Regions from separate parts of the Cronobacter muytjensii ATCC 51329 genome, predicted to be linked through region 2. Evidence: predicted binding sites of a transcription regulator. Region 2 holds the regulator's gene; the other holds the start of a gene.

What was found. The regulator PurR, encoded in region 2, represses purine synthesis genes. The targets are predictions, from matches to a motif close to CANGCAAACGTTTGCNTG.
Region 1: glyA (serine hydroxymethyltransferase) is a predicted target of PurR. The motif match lies at 3,133-3,150, and genes of this name have one in related genera.

The regions. Positions count from the first base shown of each region.
Region 1 covers NZ_CP012268.1:729,117-736,693, reverse strand. Annotated here, with positions in the region: gene AFK63_RS03480 (3-phenylpropionate MFS transporter) at 1-771, opposite strand, end outside; gene AFK63_RS03475 (carboxymuconolactone decarboxylase family protein) at 897-1,274, opposite strand; gene AFK63_RS03470 (MerR family transcriptional regulator) at 1,330-1,692, opposite strand; gene glyA (serine hydroxymethyltransferase) at 1,762-3,015, opposite strand; gene hmpA (NO-inducible flavohemoprotein) at 3,341-4,531, shown strand; gene glnB (nitrogen regulatory protein P-II) at 4,734-5,072, opposite strand; gene glrR (two-component system response regulator GlrR) at 5,171-6,508, opposite strand; gene qseG (two-component system QseEF-associated lipoprotein QseG) at 6,505-7,281, opposite strand; gene AFK63_RS03440 (sensor histidine kinase) at 7,278-7,577, opposite strand, start outside.
Region 2 covers NZ_CP012268.1:2,059,266-2,066,842, forward strand. Annotated here, with positions in the region: gene AFK63_RS09560 (C40 family peptidase) at 1-302, shown strand, start outside; gene AFK63_RS09565 (MFS transporter) at 366-1,532, opposite strand; gene cydH (cytochrome bd-I oxidase subunit CydH) at 1,798-1,887, opposite strand; gene purR (HTH-type transcriptional repressor PurR) at 2,180-3,205, shown strand; gene punR (DNA-binding transcriptional activator PunR) at 3,224-4,138, opposite strand; gene punC (purine nucleoside transporter PunC) at 4,250-5,413, shown strand; gene cfa (cyclopropane fatty acyl phospholipid synthase) at 5,713-6,861, shown strand; gene AFK63_RS09590 (PTS sugar transporter subunit IIC) at 7,056-7,577, shown strand, end outside.

The sequences.
Region 1 (7,577 bases), 1.3 Mb from region 2:
ACTCAGTGCGAAGATGACAATTTCCGCCACCACGCCGAGTGACCACAGATACCCCACCACTGACGCGGAATAGCCCTGCCCCTGCCAGTAAATCGCGCTAAAGCCATAATAGGCGGCATGCGCGCCCTGCAACAGGCTGACGCAGGCGAGAAAGCGCCAGTTTTCGCTTATCAGCTTGCGCCAGACCGGCCAGCCCGCCGCCTCATTGTGGCGCGCTTCACCCTGCGGCATTACGGAAGGCTTCAGCAGCATCCCGATAAGCATGGACGCCACGCCAAGCGACAGCAGCGCCAGAATCGCCCGGTAGTCATAGGCGCTGACCAGTTTACCAGTGAGCGCTGAGCCAATCACAAACGCGAGCGAGCCCCACAGCCGCACGCGGCCGTAATCCATCGTTATCTGACGCTGCCAGGTGGCGGCCAGCGCGTCGGTGAGCGGCACCAGCGGCGAGAAAAAGAGGTTAAAGCCAACCAGGATGACAAACAGCCAGGCAGTCTGATGCCCGAACCAGAAGCCGAGCGCGAACACCAGCGTCAGCGTCGCCAGCAGGCGCAGCGCGAAGACTAAGCGGGAGGGATCTTTCACACGCGGAGCCAGCAGCAGGCTGCCGAGAAAGCGCGCAATGAGGCCCGAGCCTAGCAGCAGGCCGATGGTTTCCGGCGCGACGCCGACGCCCGCGAGCCAGACGCTCCAGAAGGGCAGAAAAATACCGTAGCTAAAGAAGTAGGTGAAATAGCTGAGCGCCAGCCAGCGCGTGGAATGCAAAACCATGATTCCCTCCCGTTTTGGAGGCGTTAGTCTGGCGGGAAAGGCAGGGGGTTGCAAGTGATGCATAACAAAGCCATAACATTACGCATCGGGTGATAAATCAGGCCGCCGCAGCGGCCTGGCGTGCGTTAAACGCCTGCTTCAGCAAACACCGCTTTGGCGGTAAACATGGCGTTGAGCGCCGCCGGGAAACCGGCATACAGCGACATCTGGATAATCACTTCGATTAGCTCCTCGCGCGTGCAGCCGACGTTCAGCGCCGCATGCAGATGCACCGCCAGTTGTGGTTGCGCATGGCCGAGCGCGGTGAGCGCGGCGACGGTCGCAAGCTCCCGGCTTTTCAGCGACAGCCCAGGCCTGCTGTAGATATCCCCGAAGCCGAACTCGATAACGTAGCGCCCAAGATCGGGGGCGATATCGGCCAGCGCTTTAATAACATTCTGCCCTGCCGCGCCGTCGATTTCCGCAAGTCGCGCAAGCCCTGTGTCATAACGTGATGAAGTCATACCGTTCTCCTTTTGTGTGATACGGATAACGGTAAAGCTTCGAGTTAACTCCAGGTCAAGCGCTGTTTTTTAACAGCGTCTGGTCGTAATACGCCATTTTCTCTTTCAGGCGCGCCAGATGATCGGCCTGCTGCGCCAGCCGCGCCTCCAGCCGCAGGGCGTGTTCCGCCAGGAGTTCTCGCCGCTCAGCGGCGGTCGTCTCTCCCTGCGCGCGCAGCCGCGCGTAACGCTGGATAGCCGCAAGCGGCATATCGGTTTCCTTGAGGCGTGTGATAAACGCCGCCCAGTCGAGATCGCCACGGCGATAGTCGCGATGCCCGCTGGCGTTGCGCGCCGGTATCAGCAGCCCGAGCTTTTCGTAATAGCGCAGCGTATGAACGCCAAGCCCGGTCAGCGTCGAGAATTCCTGTATGCGCATGGCGGTATCCTGTGTGATGAGCCCATAAAAAAAGGCCGCGCGAGGCGGCCTTTATGCGGCAGTGAACGCTTACGCGTAAACCGGGAAGCGTGCGCAGATATCCAGCACTTTACCTTTAACGCGCTCAATCACCGCGTCGTCATGGATGTTATCCAGAATGTCGCACATCCAGCCTGCCAGCTCTTTGACTTCCGCTTCTTTAAAGCCGCGGCGGGTCACAGACGGCGAACCGATACGGATACCGGAAGTGACGAACGGGCTCTTCGGATCGTTCGGCACGCTGTTTTTGTTCACAGTAATGTTGGCGCGGCCGAGGGCTGCGTCAGCGTCTTTACCGGTCAGGTTTTTATCCACCAGATCCAGCAGGAACAGGTGGTTTTCAGTACCGCCGGACACCACTTTGTAGCCACGATTCAGGAACACTTCCACCATCGCTTTGGCGTTTTTCGCAACCTGCTGCTGGTAGGTTTTGAACTCCGGCTCCATCGCCTCTTTCAGCGCGACCGCTTTCGCCGCGATAACGTGCATCAGCGGGCCCCCCTGCGCGCTCGGGAATACGGCAGAGTTCAGTTTTTTGTACAGCTCTTCGCTGCCGCCTTTGGCAAGGATCAGACCGCCGCGCGGGCCCGCCAGGGTTTTATGGGTCGTCGTGGTAACCACATGCGCGTGCGGAACCGGGTTCGGATAAACGCCAGCGGCAATCAGACCCGCCACGTGGGCCATGTCAACGAACAGGTATGCGCCGATGCTGTCAGCGATTTCACGCATTTTTGCCCAGTCAACGATGCCGGAGTACGCAGAGAAGCCGCCGATGATCATCTTCGGTTTATGGGTCTGCGCCTGCTTCGCCATATCTTCGTAGTCAATTTTACCGGTTTCATCGATACCGTAAGGGATGATGTTGTAGAGCTTACCGGAGAAGTTGACCGGGGAGCCGTGCGTCAGGTGGCCGCCCTGCGCCAGGTTCATCCCCAGCACGGTATCACCCGGTTGCAGCAGCGCGGTGTAAACCGCAAAGTTCGCCTGAGAACCAGAGTGCGGCTGGACGTTGGCGTAATCCGCGCCAAACAGTGCTTTCGCGCGGTCGATAGCCAGCTGTTCGACGATATCCACATATTCGCAACCGCCGTAGTAGCGCTTGCCCGGATAGCCTTCGGCATATTTGTTGGTCAGCTGAGAGCCCTGAGCCTGCATGACGCGCGGGCTGGTGTAGTTTTCGGAGGCGATCAGTTCGATGTGCTCTTCCTGACGTACTTTCTCCTGCTCCATAGCCTGCCACAGTTCGGCATCATAATCGGCAATGTTCATTTCACGCTTTAACATCCGCATCTCCTGACTCAGCTGACAATAAAAAGGTACTGCAAGTAAGGTGCCCTTTTGGGCGACGGGCAACAGTGTAAACCGATTGGCAACGTGAAGATAGGTCTTGACACAGCTTTTTACGCAAACGTTTGGCATGGCGTGGCGCAAGGGTTTGAACGATTAAGCACAAGGGCGGTACGCACGATATATTTTCATCATCAACCTGTCCTTTTTTCATCCAGTGTGAGCCGCGTCGAAGGCACGGCTAAAACCCTTTGCAACGTGCAGTTATTTTTCATAAGATGCATTTAAAATACACTTTATAAAAATCTGGAAGGAAGCAACCATGCTGGATAGTCAAACCATCGCCGTCGTGAAATCCACCATTCCGCTGCTGGCGCAGACCGGCCCGAAACTGACCGCGCATTTTTATGACCGCATGTTCACCCATAACCCGGAGCTGAAAGAGATTTTCAATATGAGCAACCAGCGCAACGGCGATCAGCGTGAAGCGCTGTTTAACGCCATTTGCGCCTATGCGACCAATATTGAAAACCTCGCCGCCCTGCTGCCTGCGGTGGAGAAAATCGCCCAAAAGCACACCAGCTTTCATATTAAACCCGAGCAGTACAACATCGTCGGCGAGCATCTGCTGGCGACGCTTGATGAGATGTTCAGCCCGGGCCAGGAAGTGCTGGACGCGTGGGGCAAAGCGTATGGCGTGTTAGCGGGCGTGTTTATCAACCGCGAAGCGGAGATTTACCAGAGCAACGCGCAGAAAACCGGCGGCTGGGAAGGCACCCGCCCGTTCCGTATTGTCAGCAAAACGCCGCAGAGCGCGATTGTGACGAGCTTTGAGCTGGAGCCGGTTGATGGCGGCCCGGTGGCCGATTATCTGCCAGGTCAATACACTGCCGTGTGGATCAAACCTGCAGGGTTCGCGCATCAGGAAATTCGTCAATATTCGCTTACCCGCAAGCCGAACGGCAAAAGCTATCGCATCGCGGTGAAACGCGAAGGCGAAGGCCAGGTGTCGAACTGGCTGCACCAGCATGCGCAGCCGGGCGACGTGATTGCGCTTGCCGCGCCCGCCGGCGATTTCTTTATGCAGGTCGACCCGCAAACGCCGGTGACGCTAATCTCCGCTGGCGTCGGTCAGACGCCGCTGCTGGCGATGCTGGATACGCTTGCCAGTGCGCAGCATCCGGCGCAGGTGAACTGGTATCACGCGGCGGAAAGCGGCGATGTGCATGCGTTTACCGATGAAGTGGCGCAACGAGGAGCCGCGCTCCCCCGCTTTACCAGTCACGTCTGGTATCGTGTGCCGAGCGACGCCGATCGCAGCGCGGGCCGTTATAACAGCGAAGGGTTGATGGCGCTGCACGATCGTAAAGCAGACGTGACCGCGCCCGGCATGCAGTTTTACGTCTGCGGCCCGGTGAAATTTATGCAGTTCGCCGCTGAACAGCTGGTGAGCCTCGGCGTGAATAAAGAGAATATCCATTACGAATGTTTCGGCCCGCATAAGGTGCTGTAAGCGGCAGGTGGAGTGGTGATGGCGGGTAGGCTTGCGACCGCGGGTAGATTTATCAAAGCGGGTGCGCTTTGCTTACCCGCCTGCGCCCCCTGCAAGGGGTTCGCTTTTAGAGTGGCTAAGCGCCCCCTCTTTATCACTCAACCGGCACAAAAAAAGCAGGTCATCGCGACCTGCTTTTTGTTTATCACGCGCAACCCAGCGGTTAAATCGCGGCGTCGTCTTCTTCACCGGTACGGATACGCACCACGCGCGCCACGTCGAAAACGAAAATCTTACCGTCGCCGATTTTACCGGTCTGGGCGGTGCGGATAATCGTATCCACGCAGGTATCGACGATATCGTCGGTCACCACGATTTCAATTTTCACTTTCGGCAGGAAATCCACCATATATTCCGCGCCGCGATAGAGCTCAGTATGGCCTTTCTGACGACCAAACCCCTTGACCTCAGTCACCGTCATCCCGGTGATCCCGACTTCCGCCAGCGCTTCACGCACATCATCGAGTTTGAAGGGTTTAATAATCGCATCAATCTTTTTCATGGTGGATCCTTAATTCCTGCCAGCGCCTGCACGGCGATTCAATTCGCGTAATCGGTTGCTCAAATTACCATACCTTGCGGCGGTTTGGGCATCAAAAACTACTCTTTAAAATCATTCGCCTCAAGCTCATGACGGGCCAGCAGCTTATAGAATTCGGTGCGGTTGCGCCCCGCCATACGCGCGGCGTGGGTGACGTTGCCTTTGGTGATTTGCAGCAGCTTGCGCAGATAGTTGAGTTCAAACTGATTGCGCGCCTCGACGAACGTCGGCAGCACCGTGTTTTCGCCTTCCAGCGCCTGCTCAACCAGCGCGTCGCTGATAACCGGCGCGGAGGTCAGCGCCACGCACTGCTCAATCACGTTGACCAGCTGGCGTACATTGCCCGGCCAGCTTGCCGTCATCAGGCGCTTCATCGCGTCGGTGGAGAAACTGCGCACAAACGGTTTATGCCGGTCCGCCGCCTGACGCAGCAGGTGTGTCGCCAGTAGCGGAATATCCTCCGCGCGCTCCTGCAACGCCGGAATTTTCAGGTTCACGACGTTAAGACGATAAAAGAGATCTTCGCGGAATTCGCCGCGCGCCATCGCCTTCGGCAGGTCGCGGTGGGTGGCGGAGATAATCCGCACGTTGATATCGATATCGCGGTTACTGCCGAGCGGGCGTACCTTGCGCTCCTGAAGAACGCGCAGCAGCTTCACCTGCAACGGCACGGGCATATCGCCAATCTCATCAAGAAACAGCGTACCGCCCTCCGCCGCCTGGAACAGCCCTTCACGGCTGCTTACCGCGCCGGTGAAGGCGCCGCGTGCATGGCCGAACAGCTCTGATTCCAGCAGTTGTTCCGGCAGCGCGCCGCAGTTGATGGCGATAAACGCATTTTTGGCGCGCGGGCTGGCGTTATGGATAGCCTGCGCCAGGATCTCCTTGCCGGTGCCGCTCTGGCCGTTGATAAGCACGCTGACATCCGACTGCGCCACCATGTGCGCCTGCTCCAGCAGACGCAGCATCGCCGGGCTGCGGGTAACGATGCTCTCGCGCCACTTCTCGTCGCCCGCGGGCGCAGCGTGCGCCAGCGCGTCGTCGATGGCTTTATAGAGAGCGTCTTTATCCACCGGCTTGGTGAGGAAACTGAATACGCCCTGCTGGGTCGCGGCCACCGCATCGGGGATGGAGCCGTGAGCGGTGAGAATGATCACCGGCATTCCCGGCTGGAGCTTTTGGATCTCGGCGAAAAGCTGCATGCCGTCCATTTCATCCATACGCAGATCGCTGATGACCAGATCGATTTTCTCGCGCCCTAAAATACGCAGCCCCTCATGGCCGCTCTCAGCGGTCTCGACCGTAAATCCTTCACTGGTCAGGCGCAGCCCCAACAGTTTCAGCAAGCCCGGATCGTCATCGACCAGTAACAGGCGCGCGGGTTTATGCTGTGTCATGGCCTGGTCTCCTCCTGCGCGGGCGCGGTATCTTTTCCGGTCGGTGCCGCATTTTCTTTTTCGGTGCCGTCCGGGTTGTGGCTGCTGTCCTGAATATAGCCGCCTGCGCTTTTGCGCGTGGAGAGCTGGCGTTCAATATCCGTCAGGTTTTCAAGCTTACGGGTCGTGAGTTCAAGCTGGCTGCGCAGGTGGCGCTGCTGCTCGCGCAGGGCGTCAAGTTCGCTGTCGGCGCTTTGCTGAAGCTTGCTGTAGCGCCCGCGCTCTTCCGACAACGCCAGCTGCGCCGCCTGGCCGTCGCGCCAAGCTTCATACAGCGGACGCACATGCGCCGGAATTTCGCCGGCGGTAGCGCTAAGCGTGGTGAGATAATTGCGACGCTCGGCGGGTGTAATACGCGCATTCGCCAGTAAAATGCCGCGCCGGAAGGCGTGCTGCCAGGTTTCATCGGGGAAGCGGCGCGCCTGGGCGCGCGCCTCGGCGGGCGCCAGCCGCTCGGCGCAGTCCATGCCGCGCAGCCAGAACAGCGGGTTGCTTTCGACACTCTGACCAGAGAGCTGCCAGATACCTGAACAGTCGGTGAACAGGAAATCCGCCAGCTGCTGTTCCGGCAGTTTGGGGTCGCGGTGTTGTTTGATGTTACTGGAGACCGGGCTCTGTACGCAGCCTGCTAACAGGCAGGGCAACAGCGCCGAGCATGCCAGCCTGCGAAGAGAGAAAGAGGTTGTGCCGCGCGCGCGCAGGCTGCGCCATGCGCTTACCAGACGTGAATTCATTTTTTTAGTCGTTCCGGGTCAAAGAGCGGTAATTCAATGCGAAAACAGACGTCGGTCGTTTCATCCTCGACCAGCCGCAGTTCGCCGTGCATACGTCGGATGCAATCCTGAGCAATACTTAAGCCCAGGCCGCTGCCTTTCACCGCCCCTTTACGTTGATGGCTTCCCTGATAAAAGGGCTCGAAAATCATTTCCCGCTCCGCCTCAGGAATGGGCGTACCGGTATTCGCCACCTCAATACATAGCGTATTGCCCTGACGGCGGCTTCGCAGATAAATGGTACCGGATTCGCGCCC
Region 2 (7,577 bases):
TGGTCTGGTATGCGTATAAGGATTTGGTGAAATTCCGCATTCCGCGCACCGCCAATGAAATGTATCACCTGCGCGATGCCGCACCGGTAAATCGTGGCGAGCTGGAAAGTGGCGATCTGGTTTTCTTCCGCACCCAGGGTCGCGGCACCGCCGATCACGTCGGCGTCTATGTCGGCAACGGCAAGTTTATCCAGTCGCCGCGTAGCGGACAGGAAATTCAGATAACCTCGCTCAGCGAAGATTACTGGCAGCGCCACTATGTCGGCGCGCGCCGGGTCATGACACCGCGCACGATCCGTTAAATCGGCGCTCGCTATCAAAAAAACGGAGAAGGTCGCCCTTCTCCGTTTTTTTCGTTATACGCTTTATTCCGCGCGACAGGCCGTTTGCGTTTCGCGACGTCCTGAGAGCACCACCAGCAGCAGACCGAGGGCGGCAATCAGCGCGCCCATGACCGGCACCACGCTGTAGCCGAAGCCCGCATGGATAACCGCGCCGCCCGCCGCCGCGCCAAGCGCGTTGCCGAGGTTAAACGCGCCGATATTCACCGATGACGACAGGCCAGGCGCTTCGCTGGCGACGCGCATCACGCGCATCTGCAGCGGCGGCACCACTGCGAACGTCGCCGCGCCCCACACCACCATGCTGACCGCCGCGCCGATCTCGGTTTTCGCAAGCCACGGAATAGCCGCCATGATGACGATAAGCAGCAGCAGAAAGCCCTTCAGCGTGGCGCTTACCGAGCGGTCCGCCAGACGGCCGCCGAGATAGTTGCCAATGGAAAAACCAACGCCAATCAGTACCAGCATCGCGGTAACAAACGCCGGAGTGGCGTCAGTAATATGATGCAGCACCGGGGCGATATAGGTATAGAGCGTGAACATCGCGCCCGCGCCGAGCACTGTGGTCAGCAACGCGCTCACCACCTGCGGGCGCATCAGCACCGCCAGTTCGCTTTTCACATCCGGGCGCTCGCCGCTGCCGCCTTTCGGCAGTGAGAACCAGAGGCTCGCCATCGCTATCAGACCCAGCCCTGCCGTGGCGAGGAACGACATGCGCCAGCCGATGGTTTCGCCAAGCCAGGTCGCCGCAGGCACCCCGCCGATATTGGCGATGGTAAGCCCCATAAACATCGTCGCGACGGCGCTCGCCTGCTTATGCTTAGGCACCACGCTTGCGGCCACCACGGAGCCAAGCCCAAAGAACGCGCCGTGGTTGAGGCTGGTGAGAATACGCGAGGCCATCAGCGTCATGTAATCCGGCGCCAGCGCCGACAGCACATTGCCTGCCGTGAAAATCGCCATCAGGAAAATCAGGGCGCTGCGCCGGGCGCGATGCGACAGCAGTAGCGTCATCAGCGGCGCGCCGACCATGACCCCAACCGCGTAGGCGCTAATCAGCATACCGGCTGCGGGGATCGAGACGTTAACGCCGTGGGCGATCACCGGCAGCAGCCCCATCGGGGAAAACTCGGTCGTGCCAATGCCAAAAGCACCAATGGCCAGTGCCAGTAAAGGGAAATTGACTTTCATTAATTGCTCCAGAAATTGTACAACAGCGCCGGGAATTCACGGCGTTACAGCAGGATGCAGGAAGAATGGCATTTTCAGGTCGAAAAGATAAGTAACAAAAACAGCAAAATATTATTGCGAAGGTGTTAATGAACTCGCAAATAGTGTTATCAGCGAATCATAAGGGAATAAGGTGAAAAAGAAAGGCGGTAACGAAAGAAAACGGGTTAAACGCAGGAATTGTAAAAAGAAGACGGGAGAACAGGCGCGCTCCCCCGCGACACCCTTAATGCAGAATGGCGGTAAACGCGCCCGCCACAATTAAACCCAGTACAATAAAAGTGGTGACCAGCGAAAATTTCAGATCGGTACTCATGGTTTTCTCCTTAAAGACCCCATAAAAAACAGGTAGAGCGCATTTTTGCATAAACGCGCCGAAAAATCCTGCGACATTTAACCAGATATGCGTTTTCCCTCTTCCCCTTTCGATAAAGATAAGCCAAAATTCGTCGCTACTTTATTCGGTACCGGCCATCGACCCCTCCTCACGATAAATGTCGCGTTTCCCGGCATGCCGCACGTCCCCTCGTGGCACACAGGGGTGTGTACAGGCAAACGATTAACCCGTGATTTTACAGGGCTCAGCGAGGGGTCTGGAGTGATGATTAATGGCAACAATTAAAGACGTCGCGAAGCGAGCAAACGTTTCTACTACAACAGTCTCACATGTAATTAACAAAACCCGTTTTGTGGCGGAAGAGACGCGCAACGCGGTGTGGGCGGCAATTAAAGAATTACATTATTCGCCGAGCGCCGTGGCGCGCAGCCTGAAGGTGAACCACACCAAATCCATCGGCCTGCTCTCCACCAGCAGCGAAGCGCCCTATTTTGCGGAAATCATCGAAGCCGTTGAGAACAGCTGCTTCGCGAAAGGCTATACGCTGATCCTCGGCAACGCCCATAACAATCTGGAAAAGCAGCGCGCTTATCTGTCAATGATGGCGCAAAAGCGCGTCGATGGCCTGCTGGTGATGTGCTCGGAATACCCCGAGCCGCTGCTCGCCACGCTCGAGGAGTACCGTCATATCCCGATGGTCGTGATGGACTGGGGTGAAGCCAGAGCGGATTTCACCGACTCGGTTATCGATAACGCCTTCCAGGGCGGATACCTCGCGGGGCGCTATCTCATTGAGCGCGGCCATCGCGATATCGGGGTGATTCCCGGCCAGCTTGAGCGTAATACCGGCGTCGGGCGTTTCTCCGGCTTTATGAAGGCGCTGGAAGAAGCGATGATTAAAGTGCCGGAAAACTGGATTGTGCAGGGCGATTTCGAGCCGGAATCGGGCTATCGCGCGATGCAGCAGATCCTCTCCCAGCCGCAGCGTCCTACCGCTGTGTTCTGCGGCGGCGATATCATGGCGATGGGCGCGATTTGCGCCGCCGACGAGATGGGCCTGCGCGTGCCGCAGGATATTTCCATCATCGGCTACGATAACGTGCGCAACGCCCGCTTTTTCAGCCCGGCGCTGACCACCATCCATCAACCGAAGGAAACGCTGGGTCAGACCGCGTTTAATATGCTGCTTGATCGCATCATTAATAAACGCGAAGAGTCCCAGACTATCGAGGTGCACCCGCGCCTTATCGAACGCCGCTCGGTGGCGGACGGTCCGTTCCGCGACTATCGCCGTTAATCCCTGCCGGGAGCCCGCTCAGTCTGGCTCCCGCAGCCACTCCTTGTTCAGCGTTTCACTGTCCCCCAGGTAATCCAGCAGCCAGCGCAGCGCGGGCGAGGCGTCACTTTGCCGCCACGTCAGGCAGCAGGCGGCGTCCGGGAACGGGTTTTCCAGCGTCAACGCCCGCCACTGGCCGCGGTCCAGCCAGGGTTTTGCGAAATGCGTCGGCACCATGCCGATACACAGTCCCTCGCTCAGCGCGTCGGCGGCGCAGTGCCAGTCCGGCACCACCACGCGATGCTGGTTATCAAGCAGCCAGGTGATGCGTTTGGGCAGCGAGCGCGAGGTGTCTTCCAGCACCAGCGACGGGTAATCGCGCAGACTGTCATCGCTGAGCGCGCCCGCGTGCTGCGCCAGCGGATGATGGCTCGCCACCACGCAGCGCCAGCTCAACATGCCCATATCACGAAACGCGAAGCGCCCGCCGCCCACCGGCACCGCCTGGGTGGCGCCGATGGCGACTTCCACGCGTCCGTCCGCCAGCGCGTCCCAGACGCCGTTAAACACCTCCTGCGACACCAGCAATTCGACATCGGAAAAGTGGCGGTAGAAATCAAGCACCAGCCGACGCGTGCGTTCGGGGCGCACGATATTATCGACCGCGATGGAGAGCTGCCCGCGCCAGCCGTTAGCAATCTGCTGGCACTGCTGACGGGTGATCATCATTTTTTTGATAACAGAACGCCCTTCCCGCAGAAACCAGGCGCCAGCGGGCGTCAGCACCACGTCACGATGGCGACGTTCAAACAAAGAGACCGCCAGCCACTCTTCAAGCTGGCGCACGGTATAGCTGACGGCAGAAGGCACGCGATGGAGTTCCGCCGCCGCCGCGCTGAAGCTGCCGTTGCGCGCCACCGCGTCTACCACTTCGAGTGAATACTCAGACCACATTTTCTGCCTGCAAAAATTTTGAATGGAAACGGCAAATATTAACGTTTCACAAGCCGGTTTGCACTCCGTACACTCCGGGCTCTTTCGCGTATTACGAAGTGAGCAAAAATTATGCGACCTACAAAAGGCTTTCTTTGCTGGCTGGCCGGGCTGAGCGTGCTCGGGTTTCTCGCCACCGATATGTATCTGCCGGCGTTCGCGGCAATTGAAGCGGATCTCCATACAGCGCCGTCCGCTATCAGCGCCTCCCTGAGTCTGTTCCTCGCGGGCTTTGCGCTCGCGCAGCTAGCCTGGGGGCCGCTCTCTGACCGTTTCGGCCGTCGCCCGGTCTTGCTGGCGGGGCTCGGGATTTTCGCGACAGGCTGCCTTGGCACCGTCTGGGTAGAGAGCGCAGGCGCGCTGCTGGCGCTGCGCTTTATTCAGGCAGTCGGCGTTTGTGCGGCTGCGGTAAGCTGGCAGGCGTTGGTGACGGACCGCTACCCGGCCCAGCAGGCGCGGCGTATTTTCGCCACCATTATGCCGCTGGTGGGGCTCTCCCCGGCACTGGCGCCGCTGCTTGGCAGCTGGATCCTGAACCATTTCGACTGGCAGGCGATTTTCGTGGTACTGTTCGCCATTACGCTGCTGCTGATGATCCCGGCGCTGCGTCTGCCCGCAGGCGCGCCGCAAGGCAACCACGACGGCGAGCCGCTGAGCTTCGCCATGCTGCTGCGCTCGCCCGCCTATAGCGGCAATGTGCTGATCTACGCCGCCTGCTCCGCCAGCTTTTTCGCCTGGCTGACCGGTTCGCCGTTTATCCTGCACGCGATGGGCTACAGCCCGGCGGTGATAGGCTTAAGCTATGTACCGCAGACTATCGCCTTTCTTATCGGCGGCTACGGCTGTCGCAGCGCGCTGCAAAAATGGCACGGCGAGAAGCTGCTGCCGTGGCTGCTGGTGGGCTATGCGCTAAGCGTGATCGCCACCTGGCTTGTAGGCTTAAGCGATGCGGTGACGCTGACGACGCTGCTTATTCCCTTCTGCCTGATGGCGATGGCGAACGGCGCGATTTACCCTATTGTCGTGGCCGCCGCGCTGCTGCCCTTCCCGCAGGCGACCGGACGCGCCGCCGCGCTGCAGAATACTTTGCAATTGGGGCTGTGCTTTGTGGCGAGTCTGGTGGTTTCGTGGCTGGTCGCAACACCGCTGCTTTCCACCACCAGCGTGATGCTGGCGACAGTCTTGCTGGCGGGTCTTGGCTGGCGGCTTCGCGGGCGTCAGGTCAGCGTGCGGTAATCAGGCGGGCGATAATATGACGTTTTTGTTATTAGCGTGCTAACTGTCAATGGTTGAATCATCGTAATGCGAGGCCTATACTGATTCGCGGCTCTACGATAAATACCATAAATATTATGTAGTAACGGGAGCCGCTGGCTCCCGTTTTTTCTGGAATGACTATTCTGGCAAGGGGCATCTCCCTTCCTCTGTTCTACGTCGGATATCAGGCTCGCGGACCTTTCCGTGATATTTCTCACATACCGAAAATTGCGACTACGCTGTTTTAAGGTTCTGGTCACATCAGTGATGGAGAAGCTATGAGTTCATCGTGTCTGGAAGAAGTCAACATACCGGATAACCACTGGTATCGCATTGCAGCTGAACTGCTCAGCCGGGCCGGGATCACCGTTAACGGCCCCGCTCCCTCCGATATTCAGGTAAAAAACCCGGATTTTTTTAAACGTGTTTTACAGGAAGGCTCTCTCGGCCTTGGCGAAAGCTATATGGACGGATGGTGGGAGTGCGAACGCCTCGATCTGTTCTTCACCAGGGTGCTCCGTGCGGGGCTCGAAGACCAACTCCCTCACCATTTCAAAGATACGCTGCGCATCCTCGGCGCCCGTCTGTTTAACCTGCAATCGAAAAAGCGCGCCTGGATTGTCGGTAAAGAGCATTACGATCTCGGCAACGATCTCTTCAGCCGGATGCTCGACCCGTATATGCAATACTCCTGCGGTTACTGGAAAGAGGCGGATAATCTGGAGGACGCCCAGCAGGCGAAGTTGCGGCTGATCTGCGAAAAGCTTGAACTCAAGCCTGGTATGACGCTGCTGGATATCGGCTGCGGCTGGGGCGGTCTCGCCGCGTTCGCCGCGCGATATTATGGCGTGTCGGTCACCGGCGTGACTATCTCTGCCGAGCAACAGAAGATGGCGCAGGCGCGCTGTGACGGCCTTGACGTGACGATCCTTTTGCAGGATTACCGCGATCTCAATGCTCAGTTCGACCGCATCGTCTCGGTGGGCATGTTCGAGCATGTCGGCCCGAAAAACTACGCCACCTATTTCGATGTCGCCGACCGTAACCTGAAGCCTGACGGGCTGTTCCTGCTGCACACCATCGGCTCGCGCAAAACCGATAACAATGTCGATCCGTGGATTGATAAATACATCTTTCCGAACGGCTGTCTGCCCTCAGCCCGGCAGATTGCCGCCGCCAGCGAGCCACACTTCGTGATGGAGGACTGGCATAACTTCGGCGCGGATTACGATAAAACCCTGATGGCCTGGTACGCGCGTTTTCTCACCGCCTGGCCGGACATCGCTGATAACTACTCAGAGCGGTTTAAACGGATGTTCACCTATTACCTGAACGCCTGCGCGGGCGCGTTTCGCGCGCGCGATATCCAGCTCTGGCAGGTCGTCTTCAGCCGCGGCGTGGAAAACGGCCTGCGCGTCGCCCGCTAAACGCTCGCCCCGGCGCATGCCGGGGGTTTTTTGCCACTCTCTCTTGCCTGCTTTGTGATATTTCTCACGCTTTCACGACGTTTCCTTCAATAAAAGTGATCCCGGCGACAATCAGGTGACAGACGCATGGAAACCGGTTTCCATTTTGTTTCACACTGAGCGCCATTCCCCCTGCCTGAGAAAGGAAATGCCTCATGAGTCTGTACCAGAGTATGGTCCATGTTATTGAAAACAAAATTACGCCGCTGGCGGGCGCCATGGGTTCGCAGCGTCACGTGGTGGCCATCAGGGACGGCTTTCTTGCCGCCCTGCCGTTTATGATTATTGGTTCGTTTCTGCTGGTGTTTATCTTTCCGCCCTTCTCGCCGGATACGCAGAACGGCTTTTGCCGCGCCTGGCTCGATCTTTCGCTGAAATACCGCGAACAGCTGATGTTGCCGTTTAACCTCAGCATGGGCGTAATGACGTTTTTTATCTCCGTTGGCATTGGCGCAAGCCTCGGCAAGCACTATCAGCTTGACCCGATCATGACCGGCCTGCTGGCGTTTATGGCCTTTCTGCTGGTAGCCGCGCCCTATAAAGACGGCGCTATCTCCACGCAATATTTCTCCGGCCAGGGCATCTTTACGGCGCTTATCACGGCGATTTACGCGAGCGAAATGTATGCCTTTCTGAAACGTCACAATATTACTATTCGCCTGCCAAAAGAGGTGCCG